DNA from 3 places in the Paraburkholderia sp. BL6665CI2N2 genome. Region 1 is predicted to be linked to each of the others. Evidence: predicted binding sites of a transcription regulator. Region 1 holds the regulator's gene; each other region holds the start of a gene.
What was found. The regulator LexA, encoded in region 1, represses DNA repair genes until DNA is damaged. The targets are predictions, from matches to a motif close to ACTGTATNNNNATACAGT.
Positions count from the first base shown of each region.

Region 1 (10,570 bases):
CGCCGGCGTGAACGCGATCTTCAGGCCGAGCGGCTCGAGGAACTGCCCGATCCAGCCGTTGCCCGCGTACACGGCCGCGAGCGAAATACCCGCGACCGAGGTGGGCAGCGCGAACGGCAGATCGACCACGGCATCGACAATGCGCTTGAACGGAAACGTGTAGCGCACCAGCACCCACGCCACCAGAAAGCCGAACACCGCATTGATCAGCGCGCCGCCGAGCGCGGAAAAGAAGGTGAGCCGATACGACGCGAGCACGCGCGGCGAGCTCACCGCGCGCACGAACTGGCTCCAGTCGAGCGTGGCGGTCTTGAGAAAGGTCGCCGCAAGCGGAATCAGCACCACGAGGCTCAGATAAGCCACCGTGATGCCGAGTGTCAGGCCAAAACCGGGCAACGCGCTCGGTTTTCGGAAGGTCAACGTCGTCATGCTCGTTACTCGTTCAGGTTGATGCTCGTATTGCCGGCCGCCGGGCCCTGGCGGCCAAAAGCGCGCCCCATGGGGCGCGCTCGGGAGTGACGCGTCGCCGCGTCGTGCTGCCTATGCCTGTGCCTATGCCTATGCCTTTGCCGATGCCGGCAGCGGGCCTGTTACTGCGGCTGATAGATCGAATCGAACACGCCGCCGTCGGCAAAGTGCGTCTTCTGCGCGTTGGTCCAGCCGCCGAACGAATCGTCCACCGTGTACAGCTTCAGCTTCGGAAACTTGGCGGTCAGCTCGGCCGGCACCTTGTTCGAACGCGGACGGTAGAAGTTCTTCGCCGCGATCTCCTGGCCTTGCTCGCTATACAGGAAGTTCAGGTAAGCTTCGGCGACCTTGCGCGTGCCGTGCTTGTCGACCACCTTGTCCACCACCGCGACCGGCGGCTCGGCCAGAATGCTCACCGACGGCACCACGATCTCGAACTTCTCCGGACCGAATTCCTTCAGCGACAGAAACGCTTCGTTTTCCCATGCGATCAGCACGTCGCCAATGCCGCGTTGCACGAAGCTGGTGGTCGCGCCGCGCGCGCCGGAATCCAGCACGCCGGCATTCTTGTACAGCTTGCCGACGAATTGCTTGGCCTTCTGATCATTGCCGCCCGGCTGATGCTCGGCGTACGCCCAAGCCGCGAGGTAGTTCCAGCGCGCGCCGCCCGACGTCTTCGGGTTCGGCGTCACGATCGACACACCCGGCTTGATCAGATCGTCCCAGTCCTTGATGTGCTTCGGGTTGCCCTTGCGCACCAGAAACACGATCGTCGACGTGTACGGCGAGGCGTTATCCGGCAACCGCTTCTGCCAGCCCTTGTCCAGCAAACCCTTGTTCGCCAGTGCGTCGATGTCATAGGCGAGCGCCAGCGTCACCACGTCGGCCTGCAGACCGTCGAGCACCGAGCGCGCCTGGGCGCCCGAGCCGCCGTGCGACTGCTTGAAGGTGATCGTCTCGCCCGTCTTCGCCTTCCACTCCTTGCCGAACGCCTGGTTGACGTCCTGATACAGCTCACGCGTCGGGTCGTAGGAGACGTTCAGCAGCGTCGTGTCGGCGGCGTGCGCCTGCGCCATCACACCGAGCGCGCCCGCCGCGCTCAATGCGAGCGCCGCGATCAGTTTCTGCGTCCTGCCTGCCAGCCCCGTACCTTGGTGATTCATGTCAACTTTCTCCGCGTTGTCCGCTGAAACAGCGTGTGGTGTCTTTTCTTGTGTCGCGGTCACGTGCACATGAACGTCAACTGGAGGCCCAGTCTATCGAAGGGCTTTCATCATTAAAAATAATGTTTCTTCATTTTTTAATACTCAAAAGTGGTAACGACAGCTGGATAAGGCGTTGCTGAACGAAAACGGCTGTTAAAGCATCGTTTGACGGCGCTGGAACGCCGCCCTTCGCCCCGAACTTAAAGTAAAGCTTGAATTGCGCCGAATACTGTATAAAAATACAGTCACCTGTTCATACATACAGTGGCGCCATGACCAAACTCACCGCACGACAGCAGCAGGTTTTCGATCTGATCCGCAGGGCTATCGAACGCACCGGCTTTCCGCCCACCCGCGCGGAGATCGCCGCCGAGCTGGGTTTCAGCTCGGCCAATTCGGCAGAAGAACATCTGCGCGCACTCGCCCGCAAGGGCGTGATCGAACTCGCGGCCGGCGCATCGCGCGGCATTCGCCTGCTGGCCGGTCCGGAAGACTCGCCGCACCAGTTCACGCTGCCGCACGCCAGCATCATGCAACTGTCGCTGCCGCTAATCGGGCGCGTTGCCGCCGGCAGCCCGATCCTCGCGCAGGAACATATCTCGCAGCACTACGCGTGCGACCCGGCGCTGTTCTCGAGCAAGCCCGATTACCTGCTGAAGGTGCGCGGACTGTCCATGCGCGACGCGGGCATCTTCGACGGCGACCTGCTCGCGGTGCAAAAGCGCAGCGAAGCAAAAGACGGCCAGATCATCATTGCCCGGCTCGGCGACGACGTCACGGTCAAGCGCCTGAAGCGCCGGCCGAACGGGCTCGAACTGATCGCCGAGAACCCCGATTACGAAAACATCTTCGTTGAAACCGGCAGTGCGGAGTTCGCGCTGGAGGGTATCGCCGTGGGGCTGATCCGCCCCGGCGAGTTCTAACCCAGTTCTAACCCTTTTGCGCGTTCAACAGAATAAAAAGCCGCGTCAATGTCGCATCGACACTGCATCAACGCCGCATCAACGTTGCATCGTCTGGAGAGTCTCATGGAACGTCTTGCCCGCCTGCTGCCCTTTCGCCAGTTCGGTCGTCTGCGTCACCTTCGCAAGCTGGTGCCCTGCTCATTGATCGAGGCGGCCACGCGCAGCACACCGTCGCTGTTCGACTCGCCCGAGGCTGCGTCGAGCTTGCCTTCGTCGTTGCCGGCGTTTGCCCGCGTGTCGTTGAATTCCGGCCTGAATACGGCCGAACCCGCGCGTCGCGCACCGGTGCGGGTCTATCACGGGCCGTCGCGTCTCATCATGGTCGGCACGATGGACGCGGTTTGCCGCATGATCGACCGCTGCATCGCCGACGAAGCCAACGTCCATGGCGCGGTGTTCGAGTCGTGATGACCCTGTCTTGAGCGGGCGGCGAGAGATTGCATTGCGTGGGATCGTTTTCGCGTGGCCGCGGTCCACGTTAGATCACACCTGATGGAGAGTCCCACTCGATGGCAGTTCCGAAACATACCCAACGCGGCAGCAGAGGCGGCGCCACAAAGCCGCTGATCGTCACGCTAATCGTGAGCGTGGTGATCGCCGCACTGGGGTTTGCTTATGCGTCGCCGTACATCGCGCTGAACAATCTCAAACGCGCGGCCGATGCGCGCGACGCGCAAACAGTCAATCAGTACGTCGACTTCCCTGCGTTGCGTGAGAGCCTGAAGGAACAGGTCGCCGGCCTGCTGACACGCCGGCTTGGCGCGCACAGCAACGGCAATCCATTGGCCGCCATCGGCGCGATGATCGGCGTCGCGTTGATCGGCCCGCTCGTGGATGCCTATGCCACACCGGACGGTGTCGCGGCCTTGCTGAACGGCATGCCGCCGCGCGGCGATCCGGGTGAGCGGCCGCCCGCGCCGCCGGCCGCGAACAATCCGTCCGACGCCGCCGCGACCGCACCGGCACCGGCAGCGCCTCCTGCCGGCAACGCGGCGAACGGGAATGCCAACACCACGCCCCCGCAACCGCCGCAGACCACGGCGGGCTATCGTGGGCTCAACGAGTTTGTCGTCACGTACCAGCATGGCGCCGGCGACGCGCGTTACTCGGCGATCTTTCGGCGCGAAGGGATATTCACGTGGAAGCTGGCCGCGGTCAATCTGAACGAGTGATCGCGGCACGTCGGCTTTGTATGGCGCGGATCCCTTGATCGCGCCAATTATTCGGCGAGTCGTGACGAGTCGTGCAGCGACTTCGTTATGACGTCAAGGCCATCGGGTAGTGAGGCCGGAGTACCCGACCCCCAGCCAACCGCCCTCAATGGCCGACATGCGCATCAAGCCGCCGCTTGCTGCTGCTCCTGCGCCGAAGAACACGCCACCAGAATGCTGCACGAGACACGGTCGAGCAGCGGCGTATTGCCCGCGCCCATCCACCATCGCGACAAACCCGTGCGGCAACGGTGGCCGACCACGACCAGGTCGACATGCAGTTCATTGGCGAGAGTGGCGATCTCATCGATCGGATGGCCGAATGCAAAATGCCCTTGTGCGGTGACGCCTCGCTCGGTGAGCCAATCAACGCCTTCCTGCAGGATGTCGCGTGCGGTCTTTTCGAAACTGCCGCAGGCCACGTCGGTCAGCAGGCCCGCGCTTTGCGCAATACTCGAGCGCATGTCAACGACGGACAGCAAATGCGTTTCCGCTTTCAGATCCAACGCCAAGTCGGCGCCGCAACGGAGTGCTTTGCGGCCTTCGCGCGAGCCGTCGTAGCACAGCAGGATTTTCTGGTAGCTCGCCATGATTTTTCTCCCTTCGCGCGGGACGCGCGATTCTCAATTAATCATGGTGCGCCGCAATTCAGGTTGCAAGGGATGGAAAACGCTAAGTGTGCGCTGACCACCCTCTAACCACGCCCTAAACAGGTGCGCGAGCCGCTGGGAGGGTCTCCGCGCGTCGATGCCGCAGTGCAAGAAACCGGCTTCGGATTGTCGGGGCGAACCAACAGTGTCGCGCCGATGCCCTAGAATAGGCCGCCTCCCCCGGCCACTCACGTCATTCACGTCATTCACGCCCTCCTTGGAGACTCGTTCGATCCATGCCCGAAGCCGCCATCGAATTTCATCAAGTCAAAAAAAGCTACGGCGAAAAAACGGTCGTCGATGGACTGTCGTTTCATGTCAACGCCGGCGAATGCTTCGGCCTGCTCGGCCCGAACGGAGCGGGCAAGACCACCACGTTGCGTATGCTGCTCGGCATCGCCGCGCCGGACGCGGGCACGATCCGTCTGTGCGGCGAGCCGATCCCCGGCCGCGCGCGCGTGGCACGGGCGCGCGTCGGCGTGGTGCCGCAGTTCGACAATCTCGATCCCGACTTCACGGTGCGTGAGAACCTGCTGGTGTTCGGCCGCTACTTCGGTTTGAGCGCCGCGCAATGCCGTGCGATGGCGCCTTCGCTGCTCGAATTCGCGCGGCTCGAAAGCAAGGCGGACGCGCGCGTGAGCGAGTTGTCCGGCGGCATGAAGCGGCGCCTCACGCTGGCGCGCGCGCTCGTCAACGATCCCGATGTGCTGATCATGGACGAACCGACCACCGGCCTCGATCCGCAGGCGCGGCATCTGATCTGGGAGCGGCTGCGCTCGCTGCTCGCGCGCGGCAAGACCATTCTGCTGACCACGCACTTCATGGAAGAAGCCGAACGCCTCTGCCACCGGCTGTGCGTGATCGAGGAAGGACGCAAGATCGCCGAAGGCGCGCCGAGCGCATTGATCGCTTCCGAGATCGGTTGCGATGTGATCGAGATCTTCGGACCCGATCCCGTCGCGTTGCGCGATGAACTGGCGCCGCTCGTCGAGCGCACCGAGATCAGCGGCGAGACGCTGTTCTGCTATGTCAACGACGCGCAGCCGGTGCATGCGCGGCTCAAGCAGCGCGCGGATCTGCGCTATCTGCATCGACCGGCGAATCTGGAAGATGTGTTCCTGCGGCTCACGGGCCGCGAGATGCAGGATTGAAGCGCATCGGTCGAGACCGGCATCGCACGCAACGCGGTACAACCATAACGACGCCCTGACAGAAACCACGCAGGGACACGCACGAGACACGCAATGGACGCACGCACCTACGAAACCGCCGGCGACACGCCATCCAATCAGGAAACCTTCGCCGCCTTCCCCGCGAACGCCAGCAACTGGATCGCGGTGTGGCGCCGCAACTATCTGGTGTGGAAGAAACTCGCGATCGCCTCGATGTTCGGCAACCTGGCCGACCCGATGATCTATCTGTTCGGCCTCGGCTTCGGGCTGGGGCTGATGGTCGGCCATGTCGACGGCGTGTCGTATATCGCGTTTCTCGCGGCGGGCACAGTGGCCTCGAGCGTGATGATGTCGGCGAGTTTCGAGTCGATGTATTCGGGCTTCTCGCGCATGCATGTGCAGCGCACCTGGGAAGCGATCATGCATACGCCGCTGACGCTCGGCGACATCGTGCTCGGCGAGGTGATCTGGGCAGCCAGCAAGTCAGTGCTCTCGGGCGCCGCGATCATGCTGGTGGCAGGCGCATTGGGCTACGCGAATTTCCCGTCGATGCTGCTGGCCTTGCCGGTCATCGTGCTGACCGGGCTTGCGTTCGCGAGCATCGCGATGGTCGTGACGGCGCTCGCGCCTTCGTACGACTTCTTCATGTTTTACCAGACGCTGGTATTGACGCCGATGCTGCTGCTATCGGGCGTGTTCTTTCCGGTCTCGCAGCTGCCTGCCGTCGCGCGGGGCGCGACCCAGATGTTGCCGTTGGCGCATGCGGTCGACCTGATGCGGCCGGCCATGCTGGGTCGGCCCGTCGATAATGCGCTGTTGCATATCGCTGTGCTGGCCGCGTATGCGCTCGGCGGGTTTATCGTGTCGGCGATTCTGTTTCGCCGCCGGATGATGAAGTAGGTTTTCCGGCCGTCAACCATAACGAACGCCAGGCGCTGATCGCCGCGCCCGACGAAACATCAGTGCCGCGAGCCGGGCCCGCTCAGTCCTCGTCATCCGTCCACGGAATGTCCACGTCGGAGATAAACGCCACCGTGGCGAACGGGCCGCCGTCCTGGCGCCCGATCTTGCCGTCGGCGCGCTGCCACTCGACCCGGAACACCGTGCCGGGATCGTCGGCGATCAGGCGGACCGTGCGCACTTCATCCGGATCGGCCTCTTCGACGGGGCCATCGAGCGAGACCTGCAGTTCCTGCGGCCACAGCCCATCGGCCGGATCGTAGATCTTGTCGCCGTCGGGAATCAGGGTGAAGGCTTCCACGCCGATAGTGGCCGACGCGTCCACGATCATCTTGCCCAACGCGCGCAGCAATGCCGTGGCCCGCGCCGAATTCGCCTGACGGATGGCCAGATCCCCGCGCGTCAGCGCCTGCTCAAGTTTTGGGTTTGTTTTTTGTTGCGCCATTCGATGTCCTGGGTCCTATCGCTCTGTTGTGGACGGCGCGCGAATTCGAGCGCGCGCCGCTCTCCATTTTTCGGGCTGAATCCTACCATCGCCATGCACCGCAGCATTGCCGGTCATGCACTGCGGCGCTTTCAGCCCACCCCGTCCACCACAGTTTAGGTCGTGATTCGCGATCCGGCTGCAACATTTGCCTTTCAATCGGTCGCGAATCGATCGCTATCGCACGCATGCCGCCGGCCTGGTTGGTCGTGCGCGGGCCGTCGTGATCGCAGTCTCGCCGGCCTGATGCCGCGTGGATTCTCCAGCCACAGCGGCCGTCAGCCCTTGGCTCTGCCGCGCTTTCGCGCGGCCTTCGAGGCCGTCGCATCCGCCGGCTTCACACCCGCGATTTCCGCGATCAGATGATCCCGGAACGCCCTCACCGACTGCGGCAGTTCACGCCCCGCCATGGTCTGCACCTGGATGCTGCGCTGGCGCATCTGCGGATGCGTCAGTGGCATCACGACGAAACCATCGCCGGCGTAACGGTCACGCACGGACAGCAGACCCGTGAACATGATCGCGCCGGACTTCTGTGCGTAGCGATACATGGCGCCGCTGTTGTTGCAGGTCAGCTCGGGTTCGAGCAGGACGCCTTCGAGCGCGCAGGTAATGTCGATCAACTGACGAATCGTCGTGCCGGGCTCGGGCAGCACGAGCGGATAGCGCTGCAAGTCGGCGAGCGACACCTTTGCGCGCGCGGCCAGCGGATGATCGGCGCGCAGCAGCGCCAGCACCGGCGCGCGCTCCGTGTGCTCGACTTTCACGCCCTTTTCCGGCGCGAGGCTGAAGGTCAACGCGAGGTCGGCGTCGCCGTCGCGCACCTGACGGGTCGCCTCGCCCGGCGACATGACCGAGAGCGTGAAGTCGATGCCCGGATACTGAACCCGGAAACTCGCCATCGCGGTGGGCAGGAAGTCGGCGGCGAAACCTTCGGAACTCGTCACCTTGATCATGCTGCCGTGCAGGGTCTCGAGGCCGCCGATCTCTTTCATCACATGCTCCGCCTCCAGCAGGCTGCGCTGCGCGTAGGCCAGCAGGCGCTCGCCGGCTTCGGAAAGCGCCATGCCGCGCGGACGCCGCTCGAATAGCGCGACGCCGAGATCGCTTTCGAGCCGCGCCACCTGCCGGCTGATCGCCGAGACGGCGACATGCAGCCGCGCGGACGCGTCGCTGAGCGAACCGGTGCGCGCGACTTCGACGAAATAGCGCAGCGCGATGCCATGCAGCGAAAGTGCCATGTGTGATGTCCCATTCAACGTCAGCGCAGGCGCGCCGATATCCGCAAGCGCCTTCTGTACGCGCGGCGAGCTTTGCCTTTTCGGCAACGCAAGCTTCGAAAGACGATCATTGTGACAAAAAAAACGGCCTCCTAGAATCGGTTCGAAGATGCAGGCCGCGTCGAGCGTCATCAGACAAACGACCACGCGCCGCCCGCCCCCACATTTGCCCGCATTGGAGACACGCATGAGCCGCACTCAGGCCATCGAGCACGCCACCCACCATTTCGAATCCGGCGCCTTTCTGGAAACCCTCAACCGCCGCGTCGGTTTTCGCACCGAAAGTCAGGAGGACGACCGCGCCGCCACGCTGCTGTCGTATCTGACCGACGAGATCACGCCGGAAGCAAAAAGCCTCGGTTTCAGCACGCGCATCGTCACCAATCCGGTGGACGGCTTCGGGCCTTTCCTGATCGCGCAGCGCCACGAGGGCGACCATCTTCCCACCGTGCTGATCTACGGCCACGGCGACGTGGTGCGCGGCTACGACAGCCAGTGGCGCGCGCCGCTGACGCCGTGGGCCGTGACCGTCGAAGGCGAACGCTGGTTCGGCCGCGGCACCGCCGACAACAAAGGTCAGCACAGCATCAACCTCGCCGCGCTGGCGAGCGTGCTGGCCGCGCGCGACGGCAAGCTCGGCTTCAACGCGAAGCTGCTGATCGAGATGGGCGAGGAAACCGGCTCGCCCGGACTCGACGCGATCTGCCACGCGCACCGTGAAGAACTGGCCGCCGACGTGCTGATCGCCTCCGACGGTCCACGTCTCGCCGCGCGCCGCCCCACCGTGTTCCTCGGCTCGCGCGGTTCGGTGAATTTCAGGCTGTCGTTGAATCTGCGCGACGGCGCGCATCATTCGGGCAACTGGGGTGGCCTGCTGCGCAATCCGGCGACGGTACTGGCGAATGCGTTGGCGAGCCTCGTCGACGCGCGCGGTGTGATCGCCGTCGACGGTTTGCGCCCGCCGCCGATTCCCGAGGCGGTGCGCCGTGCGCTCGCCGATATCACGGTAGGCGGCGGCCCGGGCGATCCGGACGTCGACGAAAACTGGGGCGAGCCAGGCCTTACCGCACCCGAGCGCGTGTTCGGCTGGAACAGCTTCGAAATACTCGCGTTCAAGGCCGGCAACCCGGAGAACCCGGTCAATGCGATTCCGTCGTCGGCGTTCGCGCATTGCCAGTTGCGCTTCGTGGTCGGCACCGATTGGGACAACCTCGAACGGCATCTGCGCAAGCATCTGGATGCGCACGGCTTCTCGCAAGTGCAGATCGACCTTGAGCGCGGCGCCCCCGCCACGCGTCTGAACCCGGACGATGCGTGGGTCACGTGGGCGATTGCCTCGCTCGAACAGACCACCGGCAAGAAGACCGCCGTGCTGCCGAATCTGGGCGGCACGCTGCCCAACGAAGTGTTCGCCGACACGCTCGGCCTGCCGACCATCTGGGTGCCGCACTCGTACCCGGCCTGTTCGCAGCACGCGCCCAACGAGCATCTGCTCGGACCGGTCGTGCGTGAAGGTCTGCAGATCATGGCGGGCCTCTTCTGGGATCTCGGCGAAAACTCGCCGCGCGCGACAAACACCCCCGCTATCTGAGCGACGCCCGCACGAATCGGGCGCATCACGCCGTTATCGCATCCGTCACGAGGCACGTCCACGATGAGCACGTCCACACTGCAAGCCAGCGCCGCGCGGCCGTCCGCCGCGAAGGTCCATCGCATCATTCTCGCGGCGTCGATCGGCAACGCGCTCGAATGGTTCGACCTCGTCGTCTACGGATTCTTCGCGGTGACCATCGCGAAGCTGTTCTTTCCGGCGCGCACCGAAGCCATTTCGCTGATGCTCACGCTCGGCACCTTCGGCATCTCGTACATGATCCGGCCGCTCGGCGGACTCGTGCTCGGTTCGCTCGCGGACCGCGCCGGACGCAAGGCGTCGCTCCTTCTCTCCATCGCGTTGATGATGATCGGCACCCTGACGATCGCCGTGATGCCGTCGTATGCGGTGATCGGTCTGTGGGCGCCGGCGGGCATCATGCTGTCGCGGCTCGTGCAAGGTTTTTCGGCGGGCGGAGAGTTCGGTGCGTCCACTGCGTTTCTGGTCGAACATGCGCCCGAGCGCCGTGGCTTCATGGGTAGCTGGCAGTTCGCGAGCCAAGGTATGGCGACGCTGCTCGCTTC
Region 1 is NZ_SORC01000001.1:7,505,865-7,516,434, reverse strand. Features, by position in the region: gene cysT (sulfate ABC transporter permease subunit CysT) at 1-429, opposite strand, end outside; gene B0G81_RS33720 (sulfate ABC transporter substrate-binding protein) at 591-1,631, opposite strand; gene lexA (transcriptional repressor LexA) at 1,946-2,596, shown strand; gene B0G81_RS33710 (hypothetical protein) at 2,702-3,046, shown strand; gene B0G81_RS33705 (DUF2939 domain-containing protein) at 3,148-3,810, shown strand; gene B0G81_RS33700 (universal stress protein) at 3,975-4,439, opposite strand; gene nodI (nodulation factor ABC transporter ATP-binding protein NodI) at 4,736-5,650, shown strand; gene B0G81_RS33690 (ABC transporter permease) at 5,744-6,571, shown strand; gene B0G81_RS33685 (hypothetical protein) at 6,654-7,076, opposite strand; gene B0G81_RS33680 (LysR family transcriptional regulator) at 7,394-8,356, opposite strand; gene B0G81_RS33675 (M20 family metallopeptidase) at 8,583-9,986, shown strand; gene B0G81_RS33670 (MFS transporter) at 10,050-10,570, shown strand, end outside.

Region 2 (10,570 bases), 2.9 Mb from region 1:
CGCCATTAAGCAGCCGGCTGCGCCTTTGCAGCTTCCTTCACGAGGCGCTCGACGGTCGGCGACAGTTGTGCGCCAACGCCTTGCCAGTACGTCAGGCGGTCCTGAGCGATACGGAGGGATTCACCCTTCGTAGCGACCGGGTTGTAGAAGCCAACGCGCTCGATGAAGCGGCCGTCACGACGGTTACGCGAATCGGTTGCGACGATGTTGTAGAACGGGCGCTTCTTGGAGCCGCCACGAGCCAAGCGGATGATGACCATACTAGAATCCTTGAAAACCGGGGTTCGGAACGACTGAAACACGCGATTATAGCGGGAAACCGACGCCATAACAAACACTTACCCGGATAAACTGAACGACGGGGTTGCGCCGGCCGTACAGGCGGGAGCCCCAAACCACGCCGAAACGCCCGAATTACCTGACGGAGCGCCCGTGAAACTCCTGCCGCCCATTGTGTTTTTGCGCGCTTTCCGTACCGCCGCCACGCGATTCATCGCCTCGGCGCGCGATTTGCGAAGCCGGGCGCTTCGCACGGGCACGGCCGTGTTGCTCGCCGCAACTGCCCTGCCATGCCTCGCCGCGCTACCCGTGGACCGGATCAAACTGCCGCCGGGCTTCCATATCGAGGTCTTGTCGGATGCCGTGCCGAGCGCGCGAGCCATGGCGCTCTCGCCGAAGGGCATTCTCTATATAGGCAGCCTCGACGGACACGTTTACGCGCTCGAATTGCAGAACGCACGTGTGACGGCCCGCCACGTGATCGCTTCCGGCCTGGAAACGCCGGCGGGTGTAGCGTGGCACGATGGCGCGCTCTATGTATCCGCGGTGTCGAAAATTGTACGCTTCGATGCGATCGATACTCACCTGAACGGTCCGCCCAAACCCGCCGTCGTAATCGACACCTTGCCCACGGAGACGCACCACGGCTGGAAATTCATCGCGTTCGGCCCGGACGGCAAGCTCTACGTGCCGCAAGGCGCGCCCTGCAACGTCTGCCTGAAAGATCGCAACCGTTTCGGGCTAATCGGCCGCATGGACCCGGACGGCAGTCACTACGAGATCGTGGCGCGTGGCATCCGCAATTCAGTCGGCTTCGCGTGGCATCCCGCGACGCATGAACTGTGGTTCACCGACAACGGCCGCGACCTGCTTGGCGACGACGTGCCGGACGACAAGCTCAACCGCGCGCCGCGCGCCGGGATGGATTTCGGTTTTCCGTACTGCCATGGCGGCGACACGCCCGATCCCGAGTTCGGCAAGGACCATCCGTGCAGCGAGTTTACGCCGCCCGCGGTCAAACTGGGTGCGCATGTCGCGGCGCTAGGCATGCGCTTTTACGACGGCCCGATGTTTCCAGCCGCCTACCGGAACAGTATTTTTATCGCCGAGCACGGTTCGTGGAATCGCAGCAAGAAGGTCGGCTATCGCGTTGTGCACGTGGTTACGAATCCGGATGGCAGCAATGCCCGCCAGGAGGTGTTTGCCGAAGGCTGGCTGCAATCCGGCGAAACCGAGTGGGGACGTCCCGCCGACGTGCTGCCACTGCCCGACGGTTCGCTACTCATCAGCGACGACTACGCCGGCGCAGTTTATCGCGTCACCTACTCGGCGCCGTAGCCCGCTTCGCGTGGCAAGCAGCGTCAGACGCCGTGCGCTCGAAAAGTCTGGACAGAAACGAGCGTCGGCACCCACGCCACCTATCCGGCCGGGTTCGGCGCTCGTCACGCCACTTGCCAAGCCAGCCTGATCAGCCGCCGCACCGCCGCCATAATCACGCCCCTAGGACTCGTGGTCAACGCGGCCCCGCCCATGGCTGCCCTACCCTTCACCCTGCGGCAGAGAGCGCCTTCGACCCTGCCGCGACTACCCGTCACGTGACCGGCGGCCCATGGCGGGCGTAGAATGCGCGTCGGTCCGCGCGCGCTGCGCGCCGCTCCTTTCGACCGCCTGTCACTCTGCTCTGGCCTACATGTCCACCCTTGTCTCGACTTCCCCGCGTTTCAGATCCAAGACGATTACCGCCGCACTGGCGTTCTTCTTCGGCAGCCTCGGCGCTCACCGGTTCTATCTGTACGGCATGCGCGACATCTACGGATGGGCACATGTGCTCGGCACGCTGATCGGCATTCCGGGAGCCATGCTCCTCGTGGCGAGCGAACGCGCTTCGATGCTCGGCTGGATGCTGGCCTTTCCCGGCGCGATCTCGCTGCTCGCCGCGTTTCTCGCCGCGATCGTCTACGGGCTGCGTCCGGACGAAAAGTGGGACACGCAATTCAACGGCCAGACCCAGCGCAAAAGCCACTCCGGCTGGACGGTCATTTTCATCGTGATCTTTTCGCTGCTGATCGGCGCCTTCCTGCTGATGACGGGTCTGGCCATTTCGTTCCAGACGTACTTCGAAAGCCAGGTGCAGGCGGCCAAAGCGCTCTCGCAATGATCCGCCGCGCGGCGCGCTAGAAAAGATTCAGTTGAGGATCGTCGTGTGCCGGTTTATCGGCACGCGGCACGTTGACCGGGCGAAAGTGCGACATATCCAGAATGCCGCGGTCCCGGCGGTTCAACCCCAAACGGCGCACCGCCTTGTGGAAGCGCTGCTTGAGCAGATCCGCCCACAAGCCCTCACCTTTCATGCGCGTGGAGAACGAAGAGTCGTAGTCCTTCCCACCGCGCATGTCCCGCACGCGACTCATCACCCGATCTGCACGATCTGGAAAGTGCGCCGCGAGCCAATCCTTGAAAAGCGGCGCGACTTCCCACGGCAGACGCAGCACGATGTAGCTCGCGTTGCTCGCGCCGGCTTCCGCGCAGGCCTCCAGCACGCGCTCCATGTCCGGTTCGGTGACGAACGGAATCACCGGCGCGATGCTGACGCCGACCGGAATGCCCGCCTCGCTCAACGTGCGAATAGCGCGCAAGCGCCGCGACGGCGTGGCCGCGCGCGGCTCGAGCGTGCGAGCGATCTCGGCGTCCAGCGTGGTGATGGTGATGGCCGCCATGAATTGCCCGCGCGCCGCCATGGGCGCCAACAGATCGAGATCGCGTTCGATCAGCGACGACTTGGTGATCGCCGCAAACGGATGCTGACGTTCGCTGAGCACTTCGATCACCCTGCGCGTGAGCCGCAAGTCACGCTCGACGGGTTGCCAGGCGTCAGTATTGACGCCCAGCGCGATCGGCTCCGGCACATAGGACTTCTTCGACAATTCCCGCTCGAGCAACTCCGGCGCATTTATCTTGGCGTAGATCCGGCTTTCGAAGTCGAGGCCCGGCGACAGTCCCAGATAAGCGTGCGTGGGCCGCGCAAAACAATAAATGCAGCCATGCTCGCAACCACGATACGGGTTCAGCGACACGCTGAACGGAATATCCGGCGACGCATTGCGCGTAAGAATGGTCTTGGCCCGTTCTTCGAAGACCTGCGTGCGCAAGACCTTGGGCCCGTCATCGTCCTCCGGCGCCGACAGCCAGCCGTCGTCCACCGCTTCGCGCTGGTCGACTTCGTAGCGGCCTTGCAGGTTCGTCACCGCGCCACGGCCTTTGCGAGGCGCGGGCGGCGCGATCGGAAATTCGTTGACGGAGTGGGAGTCGGAGTCGGTCACGGCTGGAACACGTAAAGACGCAAAACGGAAAAACGGCGCAAAACACCTGTACAAATATACAGTGTTTACGCCGTTTGTCGAGCCCCGCCGAGTGCCGTCGCGTGGATCAATCCCCTACCGGAATCGTCAACGTTTCCTTGATCTCCTCCATCACCACGTAGCTCTTCGACTGCACCGCGCCAGGCAGTTGCAGCAGGATGTCGCCTAGCAGCTTCCGGTAATCGGCCATTTCACCGATGCGCGCCTTGATCAGATAGTCGAAATCGCCCGACACCAGATGGCATTCCAGCACCTCGGGAATCTTCTGCACCTCGCGGCGGAACTGGTCGAACATGTTGCCGCTCTTGTGATCCAGCGTGATCTCGACAAATACCAGCAGCGCCGCGCCCAGCTCCGCGGGATTCACGCGCGCGTGATAGCCGGTGATCACGCCGTCGCGCTCCATGCGCTTGACGCGCTCGATACATGGCGTGACTGACAGTCCGACCTGTTCGGCCAGATCCTTCATGGCGATGCGGCCGTCCTGCTGCAGCAGCCGCAGGATCTTGCGATCAAGCTTGTCGAGGGCCCGGACCGGTTGGCGCTGTGTACGCATGGTGTTTTTGCTGAAAATCTTGAAAATACAATAACAAAACCTGCCTGACTGTTAATAGTATAGCGGTTAAGACTGGGCGATCCGCGATACACCTTGTTAATCGAACGAATTCCACCGAATCGACGAGCGCACCGTCCTCAGACCTCATTTGAATACCTGGAGCATCTATGCGAGTCGTCATTTTGGGCAGTGGCGTCGTCGGCGTGACCAGCGCGTATTACCTGGCGCGCGCGGGGCACGAAGTGACCGTGATCGATCGCGAGGCCGGCCCGGCGCTCGAAACCAGTTTCGCCAATGCGGGCCAGATCTCGCCCGGCTATGCGTCGCCGTGGGCCGCGCCTGGCGTGCCGCTGAAGGCCGTCAAGTGGATGTTCCAGAAACACGCGCCGCTGGCAATCCGCCTCGACGGCACGCAATTCCAGTTGCAATGGATGTGGCAGATGCTGCAGAACTGCACGTCGTCGCGCTATGCGGTGAACAAGGGCCGCATGGTTCGCCTCGCCGAATACAGCCGCGACTGCCTGCAAGCGCTGCGCGCCGAAACCGGTATTCAATATGAAGGCCGCACCGGCGGCACGCTCCAGGTGTTCCGCACCCAGCAGCAATTCGAAGGCGCCGCGAAAGACATCGCCGTGCTGCAGGAAGCCAATGTGCCGTATGAACTGCTGTCGCCGGCCGAACTCGCGCGGGCCGAGCCGGCGCTCGCCGCGGTGTCGCACAAGCTGACCGGCGGTCTGCGCCTGCCAGGCGACGAAACCGGCGACTGCCAGATGTTCACCACGCGCCTCGCCGCGCTGGCTGAGGAACTGGGCGTCAAATTCCGCTACAACACGCCGATCGACGCACTCGCAATGGCCGGCGACCGCATCGCCGGCGTGAAGTGCGGAGAAGAACTGGTGCGCGCGGATTCGTTCGTCGTCGCGCTGGGTTCGTATTCGACCGGCTTCCTGTCCGGTCTCGTGAAGATTCCGGTTTATCCGCTCAAGGGTTATTCGATTACCGCGCCGATCGTCAACGAAGCGTCGGCGCCGGTGTCCACTGTGCTGGACGAAACCTACAAGATCGCGATCACGCGTTTCGACGACCGGATTCGTGTGGGCGGCATGGCCGAGATCGTCGGCTTCGACAAATCGTTGCGCCAGGCGCGCCGCGAAACGCTGGAACTGTGCGTGAACGATCTGTTCCCGGGCGGCGGCGATACGTCGAAGGCGACCTTCTGGACCGGTCTGCGCCCGATGACGCCGGACGGCACGCCGATCGTCGGCCGCACTCCCGTGCCGAACCTGTTCCTCAACACGGGCCACGGCACGCTGGGCTGGACGATGTCGTGCGGGTCGGGCCAACTGCTCGCCGACGTGATGTCGGGCAAGCAACCGGCCATCAAGGCGGACGATCTGTCGGTGCATCGCTATCTCGGCGAGGTGGGTGCCGCGCATCGCCCGGCTTATGCCTAAGTTTTAGCAGCGACGCTTCACCAGAACGGTAGCGCTGATTCGTGATCTCACAGACCAGCGCCACAAAAACAACCGGCGCCTGTCAAGGCGCCGTTTGTTTTTTCAAGCGTAGTGAAAAGCCGCGTCAGAACTGATCTTCCGACAAAGCCAGCACACTCTCTCCACCCTTCGCGTTGACAATCGACGCCTCGAACGCCGACGCCAGCGGCAGCACATGCTCGGCGTAAAACTGCGCGGTCGCGATCTTGGCGCCGTAGAACGAAGGGTCTTCGTCGCGCTTTTGAGCCGCCACCAGCAACGCACGCGCCATCTGCCAGCCGCCCAGCACGACGCCCGCGAGTTTCAGATACGGCACGCTGCCGGCGAACACCGCGTTCGGATCGCCCTTTGTATTGGCGACAACGAAATCCACCGCGGCGCCCAGCGATTGATGGCCCTGCGCGAGGTACTTCTTCATCGAGTCGAACGCCGGGCCTTGCTGCGCGCCGAGTGCCTCGATCGTCGCAGCCACTTCGGCGAGCAGCGACTTCGCCACCTTGCCGCCGTCGCGCACGGTCTTGCGGCCGATCAGGTCGTTGGCCTGAATCGCGGTCGTGCCTTCGTAGATGGGCAGAATGCGCGCATCGCGGTAGTACTGCGCGGCGCCGGTTTCTTCGATAAAGCCCATGCCGCCGTGTACCTGCACGCCGAGGCTCGTGACGTCGATCGACAACTCCGTGCTCCAGCCCTTCACGATCGGCACGAGGTATTCATAGATCGCCTGATGCTCCGCGCGCTTTGCTTCGTCGGGATGACGATGCGCGATGTCGCAGTGCGCCGCGGCCACATAGGCCAGCGCGCGCGATGCTTCGGTGAGGCCGCGCATGGTCGCGAGCATGCGGCGCACGTCGGGGTGCTGAATGATCGCCACTGATTGCTTCGCGGAACCATCCACGGGACGGCTTTGCACGCGATCTTTCGCGTACGCCACGGCCTTCTGATAAGCGCGATCCGAAATGCCGACGCCTTGCATGCCGACAGCAAAACGCGCCGCGTTCATCATGATGAACATGTACTCGAGGCCGCGATTCTCTTCGCCGATCAGATGACCGATCGCGCCGCCGTGGTCGCCGAATTGCAGCACCGCGGTCGGACTCGCCTTGATGCCGAGCTTGTGTTCGATCGAGACGCAATGCACGTCGTTGCGCTCGCCGAGCGAACCGTCTTCGTTGACGAGAATCTTCGGCACGATAAAGAGCGAAATGCCTTTCACGCCTTCCGGTGCATTCGGTGTGCGCGCCAGCACGAGATGGGCGATGTTCTTCGCCATGTCGTGCTCGCCCCACGTAATGAAAATCTTCGTGCCGAACAGCTTGAACGAACCGTCGCCCTGCGGCTCGGCGCGCGTGCGCACCAGCGCGAGATCGGAACCGGCCTGCGGCTCGGTCAGGTTCATCGTGCCGGTCCATTCACCGGAAATCAGCTTGGGCACATAGGTCTGTTTTTGCGCTTCGGTGCCGGCGGTGAGCAGCGCTTCGATCGCGCCGTCGGTCAACAACGGACACAGCGCGAACGACAGGTTCGACGCGTTAAGCATTTCGACACACGGCGTCGCGATCAGCTTCGGCAGGCCCTGGCCTTCGTAGTCGACGGGATGTTGCACGCCTTGCCAGCCGCCTTCGCCGAACTGGCGAAACGCTTCCTTGAAGCCGGGCGTCGCGGTGACCACGCCGTCTTTCCAGCTACTCGGATTGCGATCGCCTTCGACATTCAGCGGCGCCAGCACGCCGCCGCACAGTTTCGCCGATTCTTCGAGGACGGCTTGCGCCGTTTCGAGGTTCGCATCTTCGAAGCCCGGCAAGCTCGCGATGTCTTCGAGACCGGCCAGTTCTTTCATCACGAACAGCATGTCCTTGATGGGCGCCGTATAGCTCATTTCAGTTCTCCTCCCGCTTCTGATATAAAAAAAGGGCGCTGGACTCGATCGGTCCCGCGCCCTTCCTGTGCTGCCAGACGCCTTTTATGCGGCGTTACGGCGCTTAGCCGAGTTCGCTAACGAGCTCGGGCACGAGCGTGAACAGATCGCCCACCAGTCCGTAATCGGCGACGCTGAAGATCGGCGCTTCTTCGTCTTTGTTGATCGCAACGATCACCTTGCTGTCTTTCATCCCGGCCAGATGCTGGATCGCGCCCGAGATGCCGACGGCGATGTACAGCTGCGGCGCGACGATCTTGCCGGTTTGACCGACCTGATAGTCGTTCGGTACGAAGCCCGCGTCGACCGCGGCACGCGATGCGCCGAGCGCTGCATTCAGTTTGTCCGCCAGCGGTTCGAGGACCTTCGTGTAGTTCTCGCCGTTGCCCAAACCGCGGCCGCCCGAGACGATGACCTTCGCCGACGTCAGTTCCGGACGGTCAAGCTTCGTCACTTCGCGGTTCACGAAGGACGAGATACCGCTGTCCGCCGCCGCTTCGATTTTCTCGACCGTTGCGCTGCCGCCTTCAGCCGCGACTGCATCGAAACCCGTCGTGCGGACCGTGATGACCTTGATCGGGTCAGCCGATTGCACGGTTGCGATGGCGTTGCCGGCGTAGATCGGACGCTCGAACGTGTCCGGACTGTCCACCGCGGTGATATCGCTGATCTGGGCGACATCCAGCTTCGCTGCGATACGCGGCGTGATGTTCTTGCCGTAGGCGGTTGCCGGCGCGAGGATGTGCGAATAGTCCTTCGCGATGTTCAGCACCGTCGCTTCAATGTTTTCCGCGAGGCCTGCTTCGAGTTGCGGCGCGTCGGCCAGCAGTACTTTGCTCACGCCTGCGATCTTCGCTGCTGCATCCGCCGCGGCTTGCGCGTTGTGCCCTGCCACCAGCACGTGAATGTCGCCACCAATCTTCTGTGCCGCTGCGATCGTGTTCAGCGTCGCGGCCTTGATCGACGCGTTGTCGTGTTCCGCAATTACCAGATTCGTCATTTGCTCTGTCTCCCTCACAGCACCTTGGCTTCGGTCTTCAGCTTCTCGACCAGCGTCTTCACATCCGGCACCTTCACACCGGCGGAGCGCTTGGGCGGCTCGACAACCTTCAGCGTCTTCAGGCGCGGCGTGACATCAACGCCGAGGTCTTCCGGCTTGAGGACTTCCAGCGGCTTCTTCTTCGCCTTCATGATGTTCGGCAGCGTGACGTAGCGCGGCTCGTTCAGGCGCAGGTCGGTCGTGACGACAGCGGGCAGCGTCAGCGACAGCGTTTCCGCGCCGCCATCCACTTCGCGCGAAACGGTCGCCTTGCCGTCAGCAACAACCACTTTCGATGCAAACGTGGCTTGCGGCAAACCAGCCAGCGCGGCGAGCATCTGGCCGGTCTGGTTCGAATCGTCGTCGATAGCCTGCTTGCCGAGAATGATCAGCGAAGGCTGCTCCTTGTCAACCAGCGCCTTCAGCAGCTTGGCCACGGCCAGCGGCTGCAGTTCCTGCGAAGACTCGATCAGGATCGCGCGATCCGCGCCGATCGCCAGCGCCGTGCGCAGCGTTTCCTGCGATTGCGTCACGCCCGCCGACACGGCGATCACTTCCGTCGCCACGCCCGCTTCCTTCAGACGCACGGCTTCTTCAACCGCGATTTCGTCGAACGGATTCATCGACATCTTCACGTTCGCGATGTCGACGCCCGTGCCGTCCGACTTGACTCGAACCTTCACGTTGTAATCGACCACTCTTTTGACTGGCACCAGGATTTTCATGCACACGCTCCAAAGTTACGAATACGTCAACCCAACGAACATTATAACGACTGCCCTCACGGCAGCCCGGTCGCGGGTGCTTTAGCAGGAGGATATCGCTCCTCAATGGCGTGACGGCAATATCGAACGGTCGTTCTATTTTAATCCCGAAAAAACCCGGGCGACAACCCCGGGTTAAGCCCTACGACTCTAAATTTGCATTGCCGTCGTGTTCTGCGTGCTCTGCAGGCCGCCGTCTCACCAGGCGGTGATGACCGCTCCGCCGAATTTGCTTTCGATGAACTGTTTCACTTCCGGCGAATGATACGCCGCGACCAGCTTGGCGACCCACGGCTTGTTCTTATCTGCTTCGCGGATTGCGATGACGTTCACGTAAGGACCCTTGGGGTCTTCAATCGCGATGGCGTCCTGCTTGGGCTTCAGACCCGCTTCCATCGCGAAGTTCGTGTTGATCGCGGCCGCGTCCACGTCGTTCAGCGAGCGCGGAATCTGCGCGGCATCGAGTTCGACGATCTTCAGCTTCTTCGGGTTGTCGACGATGTCGAGCGGCGTCGCCTTCAGCCCCGCGTCGGCGCGCAGCTTCAGCAGACCCTGCTTTTGCAGCAACAGCAGCGCGCGGCCGCCGTTGGTCGGATCGTTCGGCACCGCGATCTTCGCGCCCGGCTGCAGTTCGGCGAGCGTCTTCACTTTCTTCGAATAGATACCCATCGGATACGTGACCGTGTCCGCGATACGGATCAGCTTGTAGCCGCGGTCCTTCACCTGCGCCTGCAGATACGGGTCGTGCTGGTAGCTGTTCGCGTCCAGATCGCCGCCGGCGAGCGCCGCGTTCGGCTGCACGTAGTCGGAGAATTCGACGATCTTGATGTTCAGACCGTTCTTCGCCGCGACCGTCTTCACGACTTCCATGATCTGTGCGTGCGGACCGCCGGTCACGCCGACCTTGATCGTGTCTTCGGCGTAAGCCACGTTGGCGGCGACGAGCGATGCGGCACCGAGCGCGGCAGCCAGCTTAAGAATGAAACGACGTTGCATGATGGACCTTTCCAAACCTGTCGACTGTGTTGTTTTATTTATGGCTCAAACGACGCACGAGCCAATCCCCGAACGACTGCACCAACTGCACGAAGACGATCAGAATCACCACGACCGTCAACATCACTTCCGGCAAGAAACGCTGATACCCGTAGCGAATGCCGAGGTC
Region 2 is NZ_SORC01000001.1:4,609,987-4,620,556, forward strand. Features, by position in the region: gene rpsP (30S ribosomal protein S16) at 6-260, opposite strand; gene B0G81_RS20540 (PQQ-dependent sugar dehydrogenase) at 433-1,617, shown strand; gene B0G81_RS20545 (NINE protein) at 1,970-2,437, shown strand; gene B0G81_RS20550 (PA0069 family radical SAM protein) at 2,454-3,599, opposite strand; gene B0G81_RS20555 (Lrp/AsnC ligand binding domain-containing protein) at 3,706-4,194, opposite strand; gene B0G81_RS20560 (D-amino acid dehydrogenase) at 4,362-5,648, shown strand; gene B0G81_RS20565 (acyl-CoA dehydrogenase) at 5,773-7,563, opposite strand; gene B0G81_RS20570 (FAD-binding protein) at 7,667-8,602, opposite strand; gene B0G81_RS20575 (electron transfer flavoprotein subunit beta/FixA family protein) at 8,617-9,366, opposite strand; gene B0G81_RS20580 (MetQ/NlpA family ABC transporter substrate-binding protein) at 9,604-10,401, opposite strand; gene B0G81_RS20585 (methionine ABC transporter permease) at 10,436-10,570, opposite strand, start outside.
Region 2: the regulator LexA is predicted to act here: its motif matches at 3,645-3,662, upstream of B0G81_RS20550 (PA0069 family radical SAM protein).

Region 3 (10,570 bases), 4.3 Mb from region 1:
GGCAGTCAGATTACCGTGCGCGGCCAGGTGCAGACCATGCGCAGTTCGTTCTTCGGTCTGGGACTCGGCGTGGCGATGGCGATCGTGCTGGTGTACCTGCTGATCGTCGTGAACTTCCAGTCGTGGGTCGATCCGTTGATCATCGTCAGCGCGTTGCCCGCGGCGCTGGCGGGCATTGTGTGGATGCTGTTCCTGACCGGCACGCACCTGAGCGTGCCGGCCTTGACCGGCGCGATCATGACCATGGGCGTGGGTACCGCCAACAGTATTCTGATGGTGTCGTTCGCGCGCCAGCGTCTGTCCGCCGGCGCACCGCCGCTGACCGCCGCGCTCGAAGCCGGCGCAAGCCGGATCAGGCCGGTGCTGATGACGGCCTTCGCGATGATCATCGGCATGATTCCTATGGCGCTCGGTTTGGGCGAAGGCGCCGAGCAGAATGCGCCGCTCGGCCGCGCGGTGATCGGCGGCTTGCTGTTCGCCACTGTGTCCACACTGTTTTTCGTGCCGCTGGTGTTCGCGGCGATTCACTCCCGCCTCGCGCGCCGCCACCGCGGCGGCGATGACGATGGCGGCGCGAATCACACGAGTTCCCACGACGACGGCCCCGCGCCCGAGCACGGCGCCGCTGGCAAGCCCGCGTAAAGTTAAACGACGGCTGACTGATATGGCTGACTGAGATGGCTGACTGAGATGACCGAAAAAACTCATGCATCGCTAGCGATTCCTGCGCGAGAGACGGAAGGCGGTCACGCCTTGCCACCGCGCCATCAAGAATGGAAGCGCGCCAAAATCGCCGTGTGGATCGTGCTGGCGCTGCTGGCCGTCGGGGCCTTGCGCACCGTGATCGCCAACATCATGCAAAACCATGCGGTGGCGGAGACCACGAAGCAGAACGCCACGCAGTATGTGAACGTGGTGAGCCCGACCCAGACTGAAGGCGGCGGCGATACCTTGCTGCCAGGCACGCTGCGCGGCTACGTCGAATCGCCGATCTTTGCGCGCTCCACCGGTTATCTGCTGCACTGGTACGCCGATATCGGCGCGCGAGTGAAGCAGGGCCAATTGCTCGCCGATCTGGATACGCCGGAAATCGATCAGGAACTCGCGCAAGCTTTGGCGCAGCGCCAGCAAACCAGTTCGAGCCTCGGCCTCGCGAAGAGCTCGCTGGACCGCTGGCAGCAATTGCGTCAGCGCGATGCGGTCTCGCAACAGGAACTCGACGAACGGCAGAGCACTTATACGCAAGACGTCGCCAATCTTGCCGCCGCCGACGCCAACGTCAAGCGCCTGCAGCAACTCGAATCGTTTAAGCGGATCGTGGCGCCGTTCGCGGGCGTGGTCACGCAACGCAATGTGGATGTCGGCGACCTGATCGACGCGGGCAGCGGCACGAGCCGCGCGCTCTTCGCGCTCGCGCAGTCGGACCCGCTGCGCGTTTATGTGCAATTGCCGCAGGCGTATGCGCAAAACGTGTCGGCGGGGCAGAAGGTGGTGGTGACGCAGGCCGAACTGCCGGGCCAGCAATTCCACGGCACGATCACGCACATTTCCGGCGCGATCGACGTGCCCACCCGTTCGCTGCAGATCGAAGTGACCTTGCCGAATCCGGACGACAAGCTGCGCCCCGGCGCGTATGTCCAGGTGGCGGTGCCGGCCTCGGCGCATGCGCGATTGACGGTGCCGGGCAATGCTTTGCTGTTTCGTGCTGAAGGCCCGCGCGTCGCGGTGGTCGATGCGAAGGGCAACGTGCGGCTGCATAAGATCGTGATCGCGCAGGATCTCGGACAGTCGCTCGAAATCGAAAGCGGCGTCGAGGCGAACGACAAGATCATCATCAACCCGAGCGATTCGATCGCGGACGGCGATCACGTGCAGATCCAGCAGCCGCAAACCAACCGCAAGGGGGCGTCGTGAAGCACGTGGCCACATGCCGTGCGCTGACGACGCTGGCGGGCGCGGCGTTGCTGGCCGCGTGCACGGTCGGGCCGAATTACGAGCGGCCGCAGGCCGAGGTGCCGCCCAGCTGGCAAACCGATTCGTACTGGCGCGTGGCCGTGCCGTCTCATGCGCCGATCTCGCCGGACTGGTGGAGCGGGTTCAGCGATCCGACGCTCGCCACGCTGGAAACGCAGGCGCTCGCGCAGAATCAGACGCTGGTCGCGGCCAGCGCGCATTACGAGCAGGCCCGGGCGACGCTCGCGAATAACCGCGCACAGCAGATTCCCGAAGTCGATTTCGCGGCGCAGGGATCGCGCTTCCGGATTTCGCAGAACCGTCCGCGAACGAATTACGGCACGCCCACGACGTCGACGGTGCAAAACAATGTGCAGCTCGGCCCCACGATCAGCTACGACACCGATCTATTCGGCCGGATACGTCGCGAAGTGGAAGGCGCGACGGCTTCCGCGCAGCAATCGGCGGATGATCTGGCCAACGCGCGGCTCGTGCTCACCACCGATGTCGCCAGCGACTATTTCTCGCTGCGTGAACTCGACGCCGAGATCGACGTGCTGAATCGGTCGGTGAAACTGCAGCAGAAGGCGCTCGACTACGTCACCACGGAACATGATCTCGGTTCGGTGTCCGGGCTCGATGTGCTGCAACAGAAGTCGCTGCTCGACTCGACGCGCGTGCAGGCGCAACTGCTGCTGAATCAGCGGGCGCAGTTCGAACATGCGATTGCTGCGTTGGTCGGCGTGCCCGCACCGCAGTTTTCGATCGAGCCCAAGGTGCTCGCGGTTCAGGTTCCGTCGATTCCGCTTGGCGTGCCCAGCGACGTGTTGCAGCGACGGCCGGATGTCGCCTCGGCGGAGCGCGCGATGGCCGCGGCGAACGCGCAGATCGGCGTCGCCAGGGCGGCGTTCTTCCCGAGTCTCACGCTGGCGCCGAGCATCGGTTGGGAAAGCACGCAGTTCGCCAGCCTGCTGAGCGCGCCGACGCTGATGTGGACGCTCGGCGCGGCAGTCGGCCAGGTGTTGTTCGACGGCGGCCGCCGCGCGGCCAACGTGAAGTTCGCGAGCGAAGGCTACAAGGCCACCGAGGCGAACTACCGCCAGACCGTGCTCACCGCGTTCCAGCAGGTGCAGGACTGCATCACCGGACTGTCCGTGCTGGACGGCGCGGCGAAGCAGTCGAGCGAGGCCGTCACCGATGCGCAGCGTCTGCTGACGCTCGCCAACGACCGCTATTCGGGCGGCCTCGTCGCTTACCTCGACGTGATCACCGCCCAGCAGTCGCTGCTTACCAGCGAGCGCCAGGACGTGCAGATTCACGGCCAACAGATGACGCTGTCAGTCTCGCTCGTGAAGGCGCTCGGCGGCGGCTGGGACGTCGGCACGGACATGTCGAATACGCCCGCGGGCACGCAGCCCGGCGACACGAAGGAGGCGATGGCTCCCGCGCGGTGAGCTAGCGGATCATGAAGCAACCGGGGCGGTAACAGGGGCAGCAGCAGGGCAGCAGTGGGAGCACGCGGCGGTGCGCAAGACGACTGCAAGGCGTTTCGTATAATGCACATACAAGGGGACGCGCATGAAATTGCTGATTGTTGAAGACGAGCACAAGGTGGTGGACTACCTGCGCTCCGGTTTGACAGAGCAGGGGTGGGTCGTCGACGTTGCGCTCGACGGCGAGGAAGGCATGCATCTGGCCACCGAATTCGATTACGACGTGATCGTCCTCGACGTGATGCTGCCCAAACGCGACGGCTTCAGCGTGCTGAAGGCGCTGCGTATGCGCAAGTCCACGCCGGTCATCATGCTCACCGCGCGCGATCACGTGAACGACCGCGTGCGCGGCCTGCGCGAAGGCGCCGACGACTACCTCACCAAACCCTTTTCGTTTCTCGAACTGGTCGAGCGGCTTCATGCGCTCGCGCGCCGCACGCGCTCGCAGGAGTCGACGCTGATTTCCGTCGGCGATCTGTTCGTCGATCTGATCGGCCGGCGCGCGACGCGCGACGGCGTGCGCCTCGATCTCACCGCCAAGGAATTCCAGCTGCTCAGCGTGCTGGCGCGCCGGCAAGGCGACATTCTGTCGAAGACCGCGATTACCGAACTCGTCTGGGACGTCAACTTCGACAGCCATACCAACGTGGTCGAGACCGCGATCAAGCGATTGCGCGCCAAGCTCGACGGCCCGTTCCCCTCCAAACTGCTGCATACCGTGCGCGGCATGGGGTACGTGCTCGAAGTGCGTGAAGAGGCGGAGCAGCCATGAACAGGTCGATTGCCCGGCGCCTCGCGTTGATGTTCGCGCTGGTCGCGCTGTTCGTGTTCACGCTGGTCGGCACGGGCCTCTTTCTGGTGCTGCGCACGCAGCTCGAACACCATCTGCGCGAGTCGCTCGACGACCGCACGCAGATCGCGCGCATCATCGTGTATCACGCCGTGACGCCGGAGAAGTGGCGCATGGCGCGCGAAAAGCTTACCGACATGACGCCGCACGACGGCAGCACGGTATACGCGGTGTCGAGCACCGATCCGTATTTCCATTACGGCACGCCGGTCGGCGGCTCGGTGGTCACGAGCTGGGCCGGCGGCTATGCGCGCGTGACGCCGGCGGGCGGCGGCCAGGACATGCTGACCTCCACGGTGACGATTCCCGCTTACGGCGCGCGTCCGGCGGTGCAATTGCAGGTGGCCGCGAGCTATTCGCCCAATGTGCGCACCATGCGCGTGTTCGGCTCGGCGCTCGCCGCGTTGTCGGCGCTCGGCAGTCTTGGCGTGTTGCTGCTCAGCTATTCGGTCACGCGGCTCGGTCTCGCGCCGCTCACGCGCCTCACTCGCGACGCTTCCGCCGTGAGTCCGAATAACCGCTCGCAGCGTCTGAATACGGCCTCGCTGCCGCTCGAACTGAACGACCTGGCCAACTCCTTCAATGGTGCATTGGAGCGGCTCGACGGCGCGTATGGCCGCCTTGAATCGTTCAATGCGGACGTGGCTCACGAACTGCGCACGCCGGTGACGATTCTGATTGGCCAGACGGAAGTCGCGTTGACACGCAATCGCTCGGTCGACGATCTGCGTCACACGTTGCAATCGAATCTCGAAGAATACGAGCGCATGCGGGCGATCATCAACGACATGCTGTTTCTCGCACGCGCCGATCAGGGCGAGCGCGCAACAGGTCTCGTCGACGTGTCGCTGGCCGCGGAAGTCGCGCATACCTTGGAGTTTCTGGAGATACCGCTCGAAGAAGCGCGGGTGCATGCGCAATTGCGCGGCGACGCCATGGCGCGCGTGAACCGCTCGCTGTTCGGCCGCGCCTGCACGAATCTGTTGATGAACGCTATCCAGCATTGCGAGCCGGACGCCGAGATCAGCGTGACGATCGTGAGTGACGAGAGTCAGGTGCGCGTGGCGGTGGCCAATCCCGGTGAGCCGATCTCGCCGGATGTGCTCGAACATCTGTTCGACCGGTTCTACCGCGCGGAAGTCTCGCGCACGAATAGCCGCGAAAATCACGGCCTCGGGCTCGCGATCGTGAAAGCGATCGCGGAGATGCATCGCGGCAGCGTGTCCGCGCAAAGCGCGCACGGCATCAACACCTTTGTGTTTTCGGTCGCGGCGGTTTCGCCGACGGAAGCCGGCGTGCCGGCGGCGCGCTCGAATCCGGGTGCGGCTGCTGACGGAACCGGTTATCCGCCACTGGTGAAGAGCAAGTCAGCCTGAATCGGCAGATGCCGCAGCGGCGTTCGAAGGTCGTCTCGCGGCTCGTCGCGATACATTCGCTCCGCAAGCCGATACGCGGACTAGAAATCCAGCGTGAACTGAGCCGGCGCGTCGCTCTCTGTCGCTCCCGCGCGCTGGAGGCCGCCTGCCTTCACGCCCAGCAACCTGATGGATTTAACAAGTTCGACGCGTTTCAGACATTGGGTGGCCGCGTGGCGCAGTGCCTTGGCGTCCGCAACCGGCTCCTGGAGCGTGACGTCGCGCGTTACTGTCTGAAAGTCGTTGAAGCGGAGCTTGATCCCGATCCTGCGCGCGAGATAGCCTTTACGCTGCAAGTCCGACGCCACCTGTTCGCATAAACGGGTAAATGCGGTACCGAGTTCCCGCCTGTGTCGTACGGCGTGCAGGTCCTGCTCGAAGGTGGTCTCGCGGCTCATCGAGACAGGCTCGCTATAAGTGACCACTGGTCTGTCATCGAGCCCATGGGAAACTCTGCGAAGCCATGCCCCATAGCTCCGTCCGAACTGTTCGATTAGCCATTGCTCGCTGCATGCGGCAATGTCACCGATGGTCGTTATCCCTAGAGACGTCAGCTTGGCGTTAGCCTTTGGCCCGATACCGTTGATTTTTGCCGCAGCCATTGGCCAGATCCTGGCTTGCAGATCCTCACGCCGCAGAATGGTGATTCCGTCTGGCTTCTGGATGTCCGAACATAGTTTTGCCAGGAGCTTATTGGGCGCAATGCCGACCGAACATGTGAGATTGGTCGCCTCGAAGACGGCGGATTTCAGCTTCCGTGCAATTTGCTCCGATTCGTCGTTCAGAAGCGATAGATCGGCGTAGACCTCGTCGATGCCCACGTCCTCGACTGTCGGACTTACGGACCGGATTGCGTCCTTGAACAGTCGTGAGTACGTTCGATAGAGATCAAAGTTCACTGGAAGGAGAATGGCATCCGGCGCCAGCCGGGCTGCCTGCATGGTGGGCATCCCGGAATGAACTCCGAACGCTCGTGCTTCGTAGGTTGCGGTTGTCAGGACGCCTCTGCCCGTATAGTCGCGTAAGCGCGCGAACTCACGTGTCCCATCCGGGTTCGTTCGGGGCGCGTCCGAACGACGGCCGGCAACCACCATGGCTTGGCCTCGCAGTTCCGGATACTGCGAAAGTTCACAGGACGCAAAGAATGCGTCCATGTCAATATGGGCTATGCGCCTGTCATCTGGCATGCCTTGATACTCAAAAATAGCGTTCACGGTCTGGCTTGGCCAATAGGGCACTTATCTGGACCCCAGTCATGAACGTCGATATAGCGAGAAGTCGCGTTCTGCGGCGCAAATACCTAGACTGTACATTCATACAGTGTTTTTGTCAGGTCGTAGGGCCTCGCGAACTGTCTGGCGCTTCGATCCGGGTGGCGGAATGCTTTTCGCCTCAGCCATGGATCGCTTTCGTTAGAATCTGTTTTCGATCCTTATATTCGTCCAAAACCGGAGACCAACGTGCCAGGCTTACTTCCCGATGTCGACCCCGAGGGGCTCCTCGAATATTCAGTCGTCTACACCGACCGATCCATCAATCACATGTCGCAACTCTTCCAGGGAGTCATGCGCGATATTTCCGATTCGCTGAAGAAGGTCTACAACGCGAAGTCGGCCGTGGTCGTCCCGGGCAGCGGGACTTTTGGCATGGAAGCCGTTGCCCGGCAGTTCGCAACGAACAGGAAGTGTCTGGTTATCCGCAATGGCTGGTTCAGTTATCGCTGGACGCAGATTTTCGACATGGGCGGCATTCCGTCTGAATCGATCGTGCTGAAGGCGCGCCCGGTCGAACAAGGGAGACAGGCGGCCTACGCACCGCCGCCGATCGAAGACGTGGTCGCTGCGATCAGGGAAAACAAGCCGGATCTGGTGTTTGCGCCGCATGTCGAGACCGCCTCCGGGATCATGCTGCCGGACGCTTATTTGCGCGCGTTGGCCGACGCTGTGCATGCCGTTGGCGGCATGTTCGTACTGGATTGCATTGCCTCCGGCACGGTCTGGGTCGACATGAAGGCGAGCCGCGTCGACGTTCTGATCAGCGCGCCGCAAAAGGGCTGGAGCGCGTCACCGTGCTGCGGGCTGGTCATGCTGAGCCCGCTTGCGCGCGAAAGAATCGACGGAACGACAAGCAGCAGTTTCGCTTGCGATCTTCGCAAATGGCTGCAGATCATGGAAGCCTATGAGAACGGCGGGTTCGCATACCACGCAACGATGCCCACGGACGGTCTCGCGATCTTGCGGGACGTCATGAAGGAGACCGAGACATACGGCTTCGATAAAGTGAGAGCGGAGCAGCTTGAACTCGGCAAGCGCGTTCGCGCACTCCTTGCGGACAACGGTTTCAGAAGCGTGGCGGCCGAAGGCTTCGAGGCTCCGGGCGTGGTTGTCAGTTACACGGACGATGATGGGATTCGATCCGGCAAGAAGTTCGCGGATGCGGGGTTGCAGGTCGCGGCTGGAGTTCCGCTGCAATGTGACGAGCCAGAGGATTTTAAGACCTTCCGCATTGGGTTATTTGGCCTGGACAAACTGCACGACGTTGAGGGTGCGGTGGAGAGGCTTGCGAAGGCGCTGGATCGTATTAACCTGCACCCGCGTTTTACGGACTCGCAGAATGACGCGGCAGGCGCACCGTAAATACCGTCTCGGCCTCGTCCGAGCGGGCGCTGATATCGCCGCGGTGAGCCCGGGCGATTTCCTGGGCGATGTAGAGCCCAAGTCCCAGGCTATCCTGGGCGCCCGGGCCGCCTTCCGCAACGGGACCGCGCTCAAGAGGCTCGAAAATACGGTGGAGTGCTGACGGCGGTATTGCCTGGCCCTGGTTTACCACCTCAATCGACACGTCCTCACCGTTCCCGGCCACAAGCACCTTCACAGCGGCGCTCGGCTCTCCGTACTTGAACGCATTTCCGACAAGGTTGCCCAGCATCTGCTGGATGCGCCGACCGTCGCACGTGGCTCGGGTATCGCCGGCGATCTCAAGCTCGACCTTCCGGCCCGCGTGCGCGGCGCACAACTGGTCCAGCTCGTCGGCCACCAGCGTGCCAAGATCGACCGGCGCCTGCGTCACGCGGATGCCCAGTCCGAGCTTGGTCCGGCTGAAGTCCAGCATGTCATCCAGAAGCGCCTGCATGCGGGCGCCGCTTCGGATCAACCGGGCTGCTGCGGTGGATACTTCCTGGCCGTCGTTCAGTCTCGCGAGGTGGTGCGCGGTGACCTGGATGGTCTGCAAGGGGCTTCGCATATCGTGACCCAGCATACCGAGCAGCAGGTTACGGCGCTGGTCGACCTGGTTCGTGAAAAAACTCACCGACTCGCTTAGGGCCTGGTCGATGGCTTCGTTAAACCGGATCACGTCGTCGAGTTCATCTGTCGGCGGGCCGCCGCTATCAAGCCATAACCTGAGCACCGCGGCGCGCAGGGCGCGATATTCGGCGGTCAACTGATTGATATCGAAGCCGCCACGGGCACGAAGCACCGCGTGCGTCTGGGCAGCTGTTTGCGGCGCGTCGATCACCGGCGACACGCGGCCGTGCGACTTCGCGAGTTGCGCCTGCCTGGTCTGCGGCGTAGACAGGTCTTTCGCAATCGCCTCCAGGATCTGCTGCGCATGGTCTCGTAGTTCTCGCGAGGTCATGCCTTGGGCGGCGGGCAGCAATGTCGCAGCAAAAGATTCCCACTCGGCGAGAATTGCTTCCATTTCTTTCGAAATGAACTGAGCCAGTCGCATGTTTGTTCCGAAAGCGGCAACTTCGTGGCGGGCCGGTGGCCCGAATTCTGATCATCGTATCCGAACCGTCGCCCGTTTGGTGCAGTGATCGGCTTCCCGCTGCGTCGGGTTCGATAATTGCTACCGTATCTGGACTAAAGTGCGCCCGCATCTATTGTTGCCGGGCACCCGACGGGCAGATCTACCGCACGCCTCATCCAAAAAATGACTTCCATGACCCCGCAATCCGATGCCTTTAGCTCTGTGTGGCTCCGGCTTTGGGCCGAATCCACCCAGGACTACTCCATCTTCGCCCTTTCGCCGGAAGGCACGGTGCTCACGTGGAACCCGGGCGGCGAATCCATTCAAGGCTATCGCCCCGACGAGATTATTGGCCGGTCGTTTGCCCTTTTTTACCCCGAGGCCGAGCGTGCCGCGGGCGCGCCCGAGGCCGCGTTGCGCGCCGCCACCGAGGGCGGGCGTTACATCGCGGAGGGCTGGCGCGTGCGCAAGGATGGCACGTCGTTCTGGGCGAACGTCGTCATGACACCGCTGCGCGACAGCAGCGGCAAGCTGATCGGTTTTGGCAAGGTGGTCCGCGACGTGAGTGACAAGAAGGCCGCTCACGACGCGGTGCTCGAGAGCGAGCGCAGCTTCCGTCTGCTGGTCCAGGGCGTTACCGACTATGCCATCTTCATGCTCTCGCCCGACGGGCACATCACCAGTTGGAACGCGGGGGCGCGCAGGATCAAGGGGTACACCGAGAAGGAGATCATCGGCTCGCATTTTTCCCGGTTCTACACCCCGGAGGATGTCGCGGCGGGCGTTCCCTTCCGGGGCCTGGGCACGGCGCGGCGGGAGGGACGTTTCGAGGCCGAGGGGTGGCGCGTGCGCAGCGACGGAAGCCGTTTCTTCGCGCATGTCGTGATAGACGCCATTCATGAAAACGGTGAGCTGGTCGGATTTGCAAAAATCACACGCGACATCACCGAGCGACGGCGCGCCAGCGAGCAACTCGAGCAAACGCAGAAAGCCCTGTTCCAGGCACAGAAGATGGAAGCCCTGGGCAAACTGACGGGCGGCGTGGCGCACGACTTCAACAACGTTCTCCAGGTCATGCGCGGCAATCTCGAACTGCTCGAGAGCCGGCA
Region 3 is NZ_SORC01000001.1:3,199,424-3,209,993, reverse strand. Features, by position in the region: gene B0G81_RS14260 (efflux RND transporter permease subunit) at 1-642, shown strand, start outside; gene B0G81_RS14255 (efflux RND transporter periplasmic adaptor subunit) at 691-1,914, shown strand; gene B0G81_RS14250 (efflux transporter outer membrane subunit) at 1,911-3,407, shown strand; gene B0G81_RS14245 (heavy metal response regulator transcription factor) at 3,532-4,218, shown strand; gene B0G81_RS14240 (heavy metal sensor histidine kinase) at 4,215-5,672, shown strand; gene dinB (DNA polymerase IV) at 5,753-6,898, opposite strand; gene B0G81_RS14230 (aminotransferase class V-fold PLP-dependent enzyme) at 7,172-8,347, shown strand; gene B0G81_RS14225 (sensor histidine kinase) at 8,310-9,440, opposite strand; gene B0G81_RS14220 (PAS domain S-box protein) at 9,654-10,570, shown strand, end outside.
Region 3: the regulator LexA is predicted to act here: its motif matches at 7,016-7,033, upstream of dinB (DNA polymerase IV).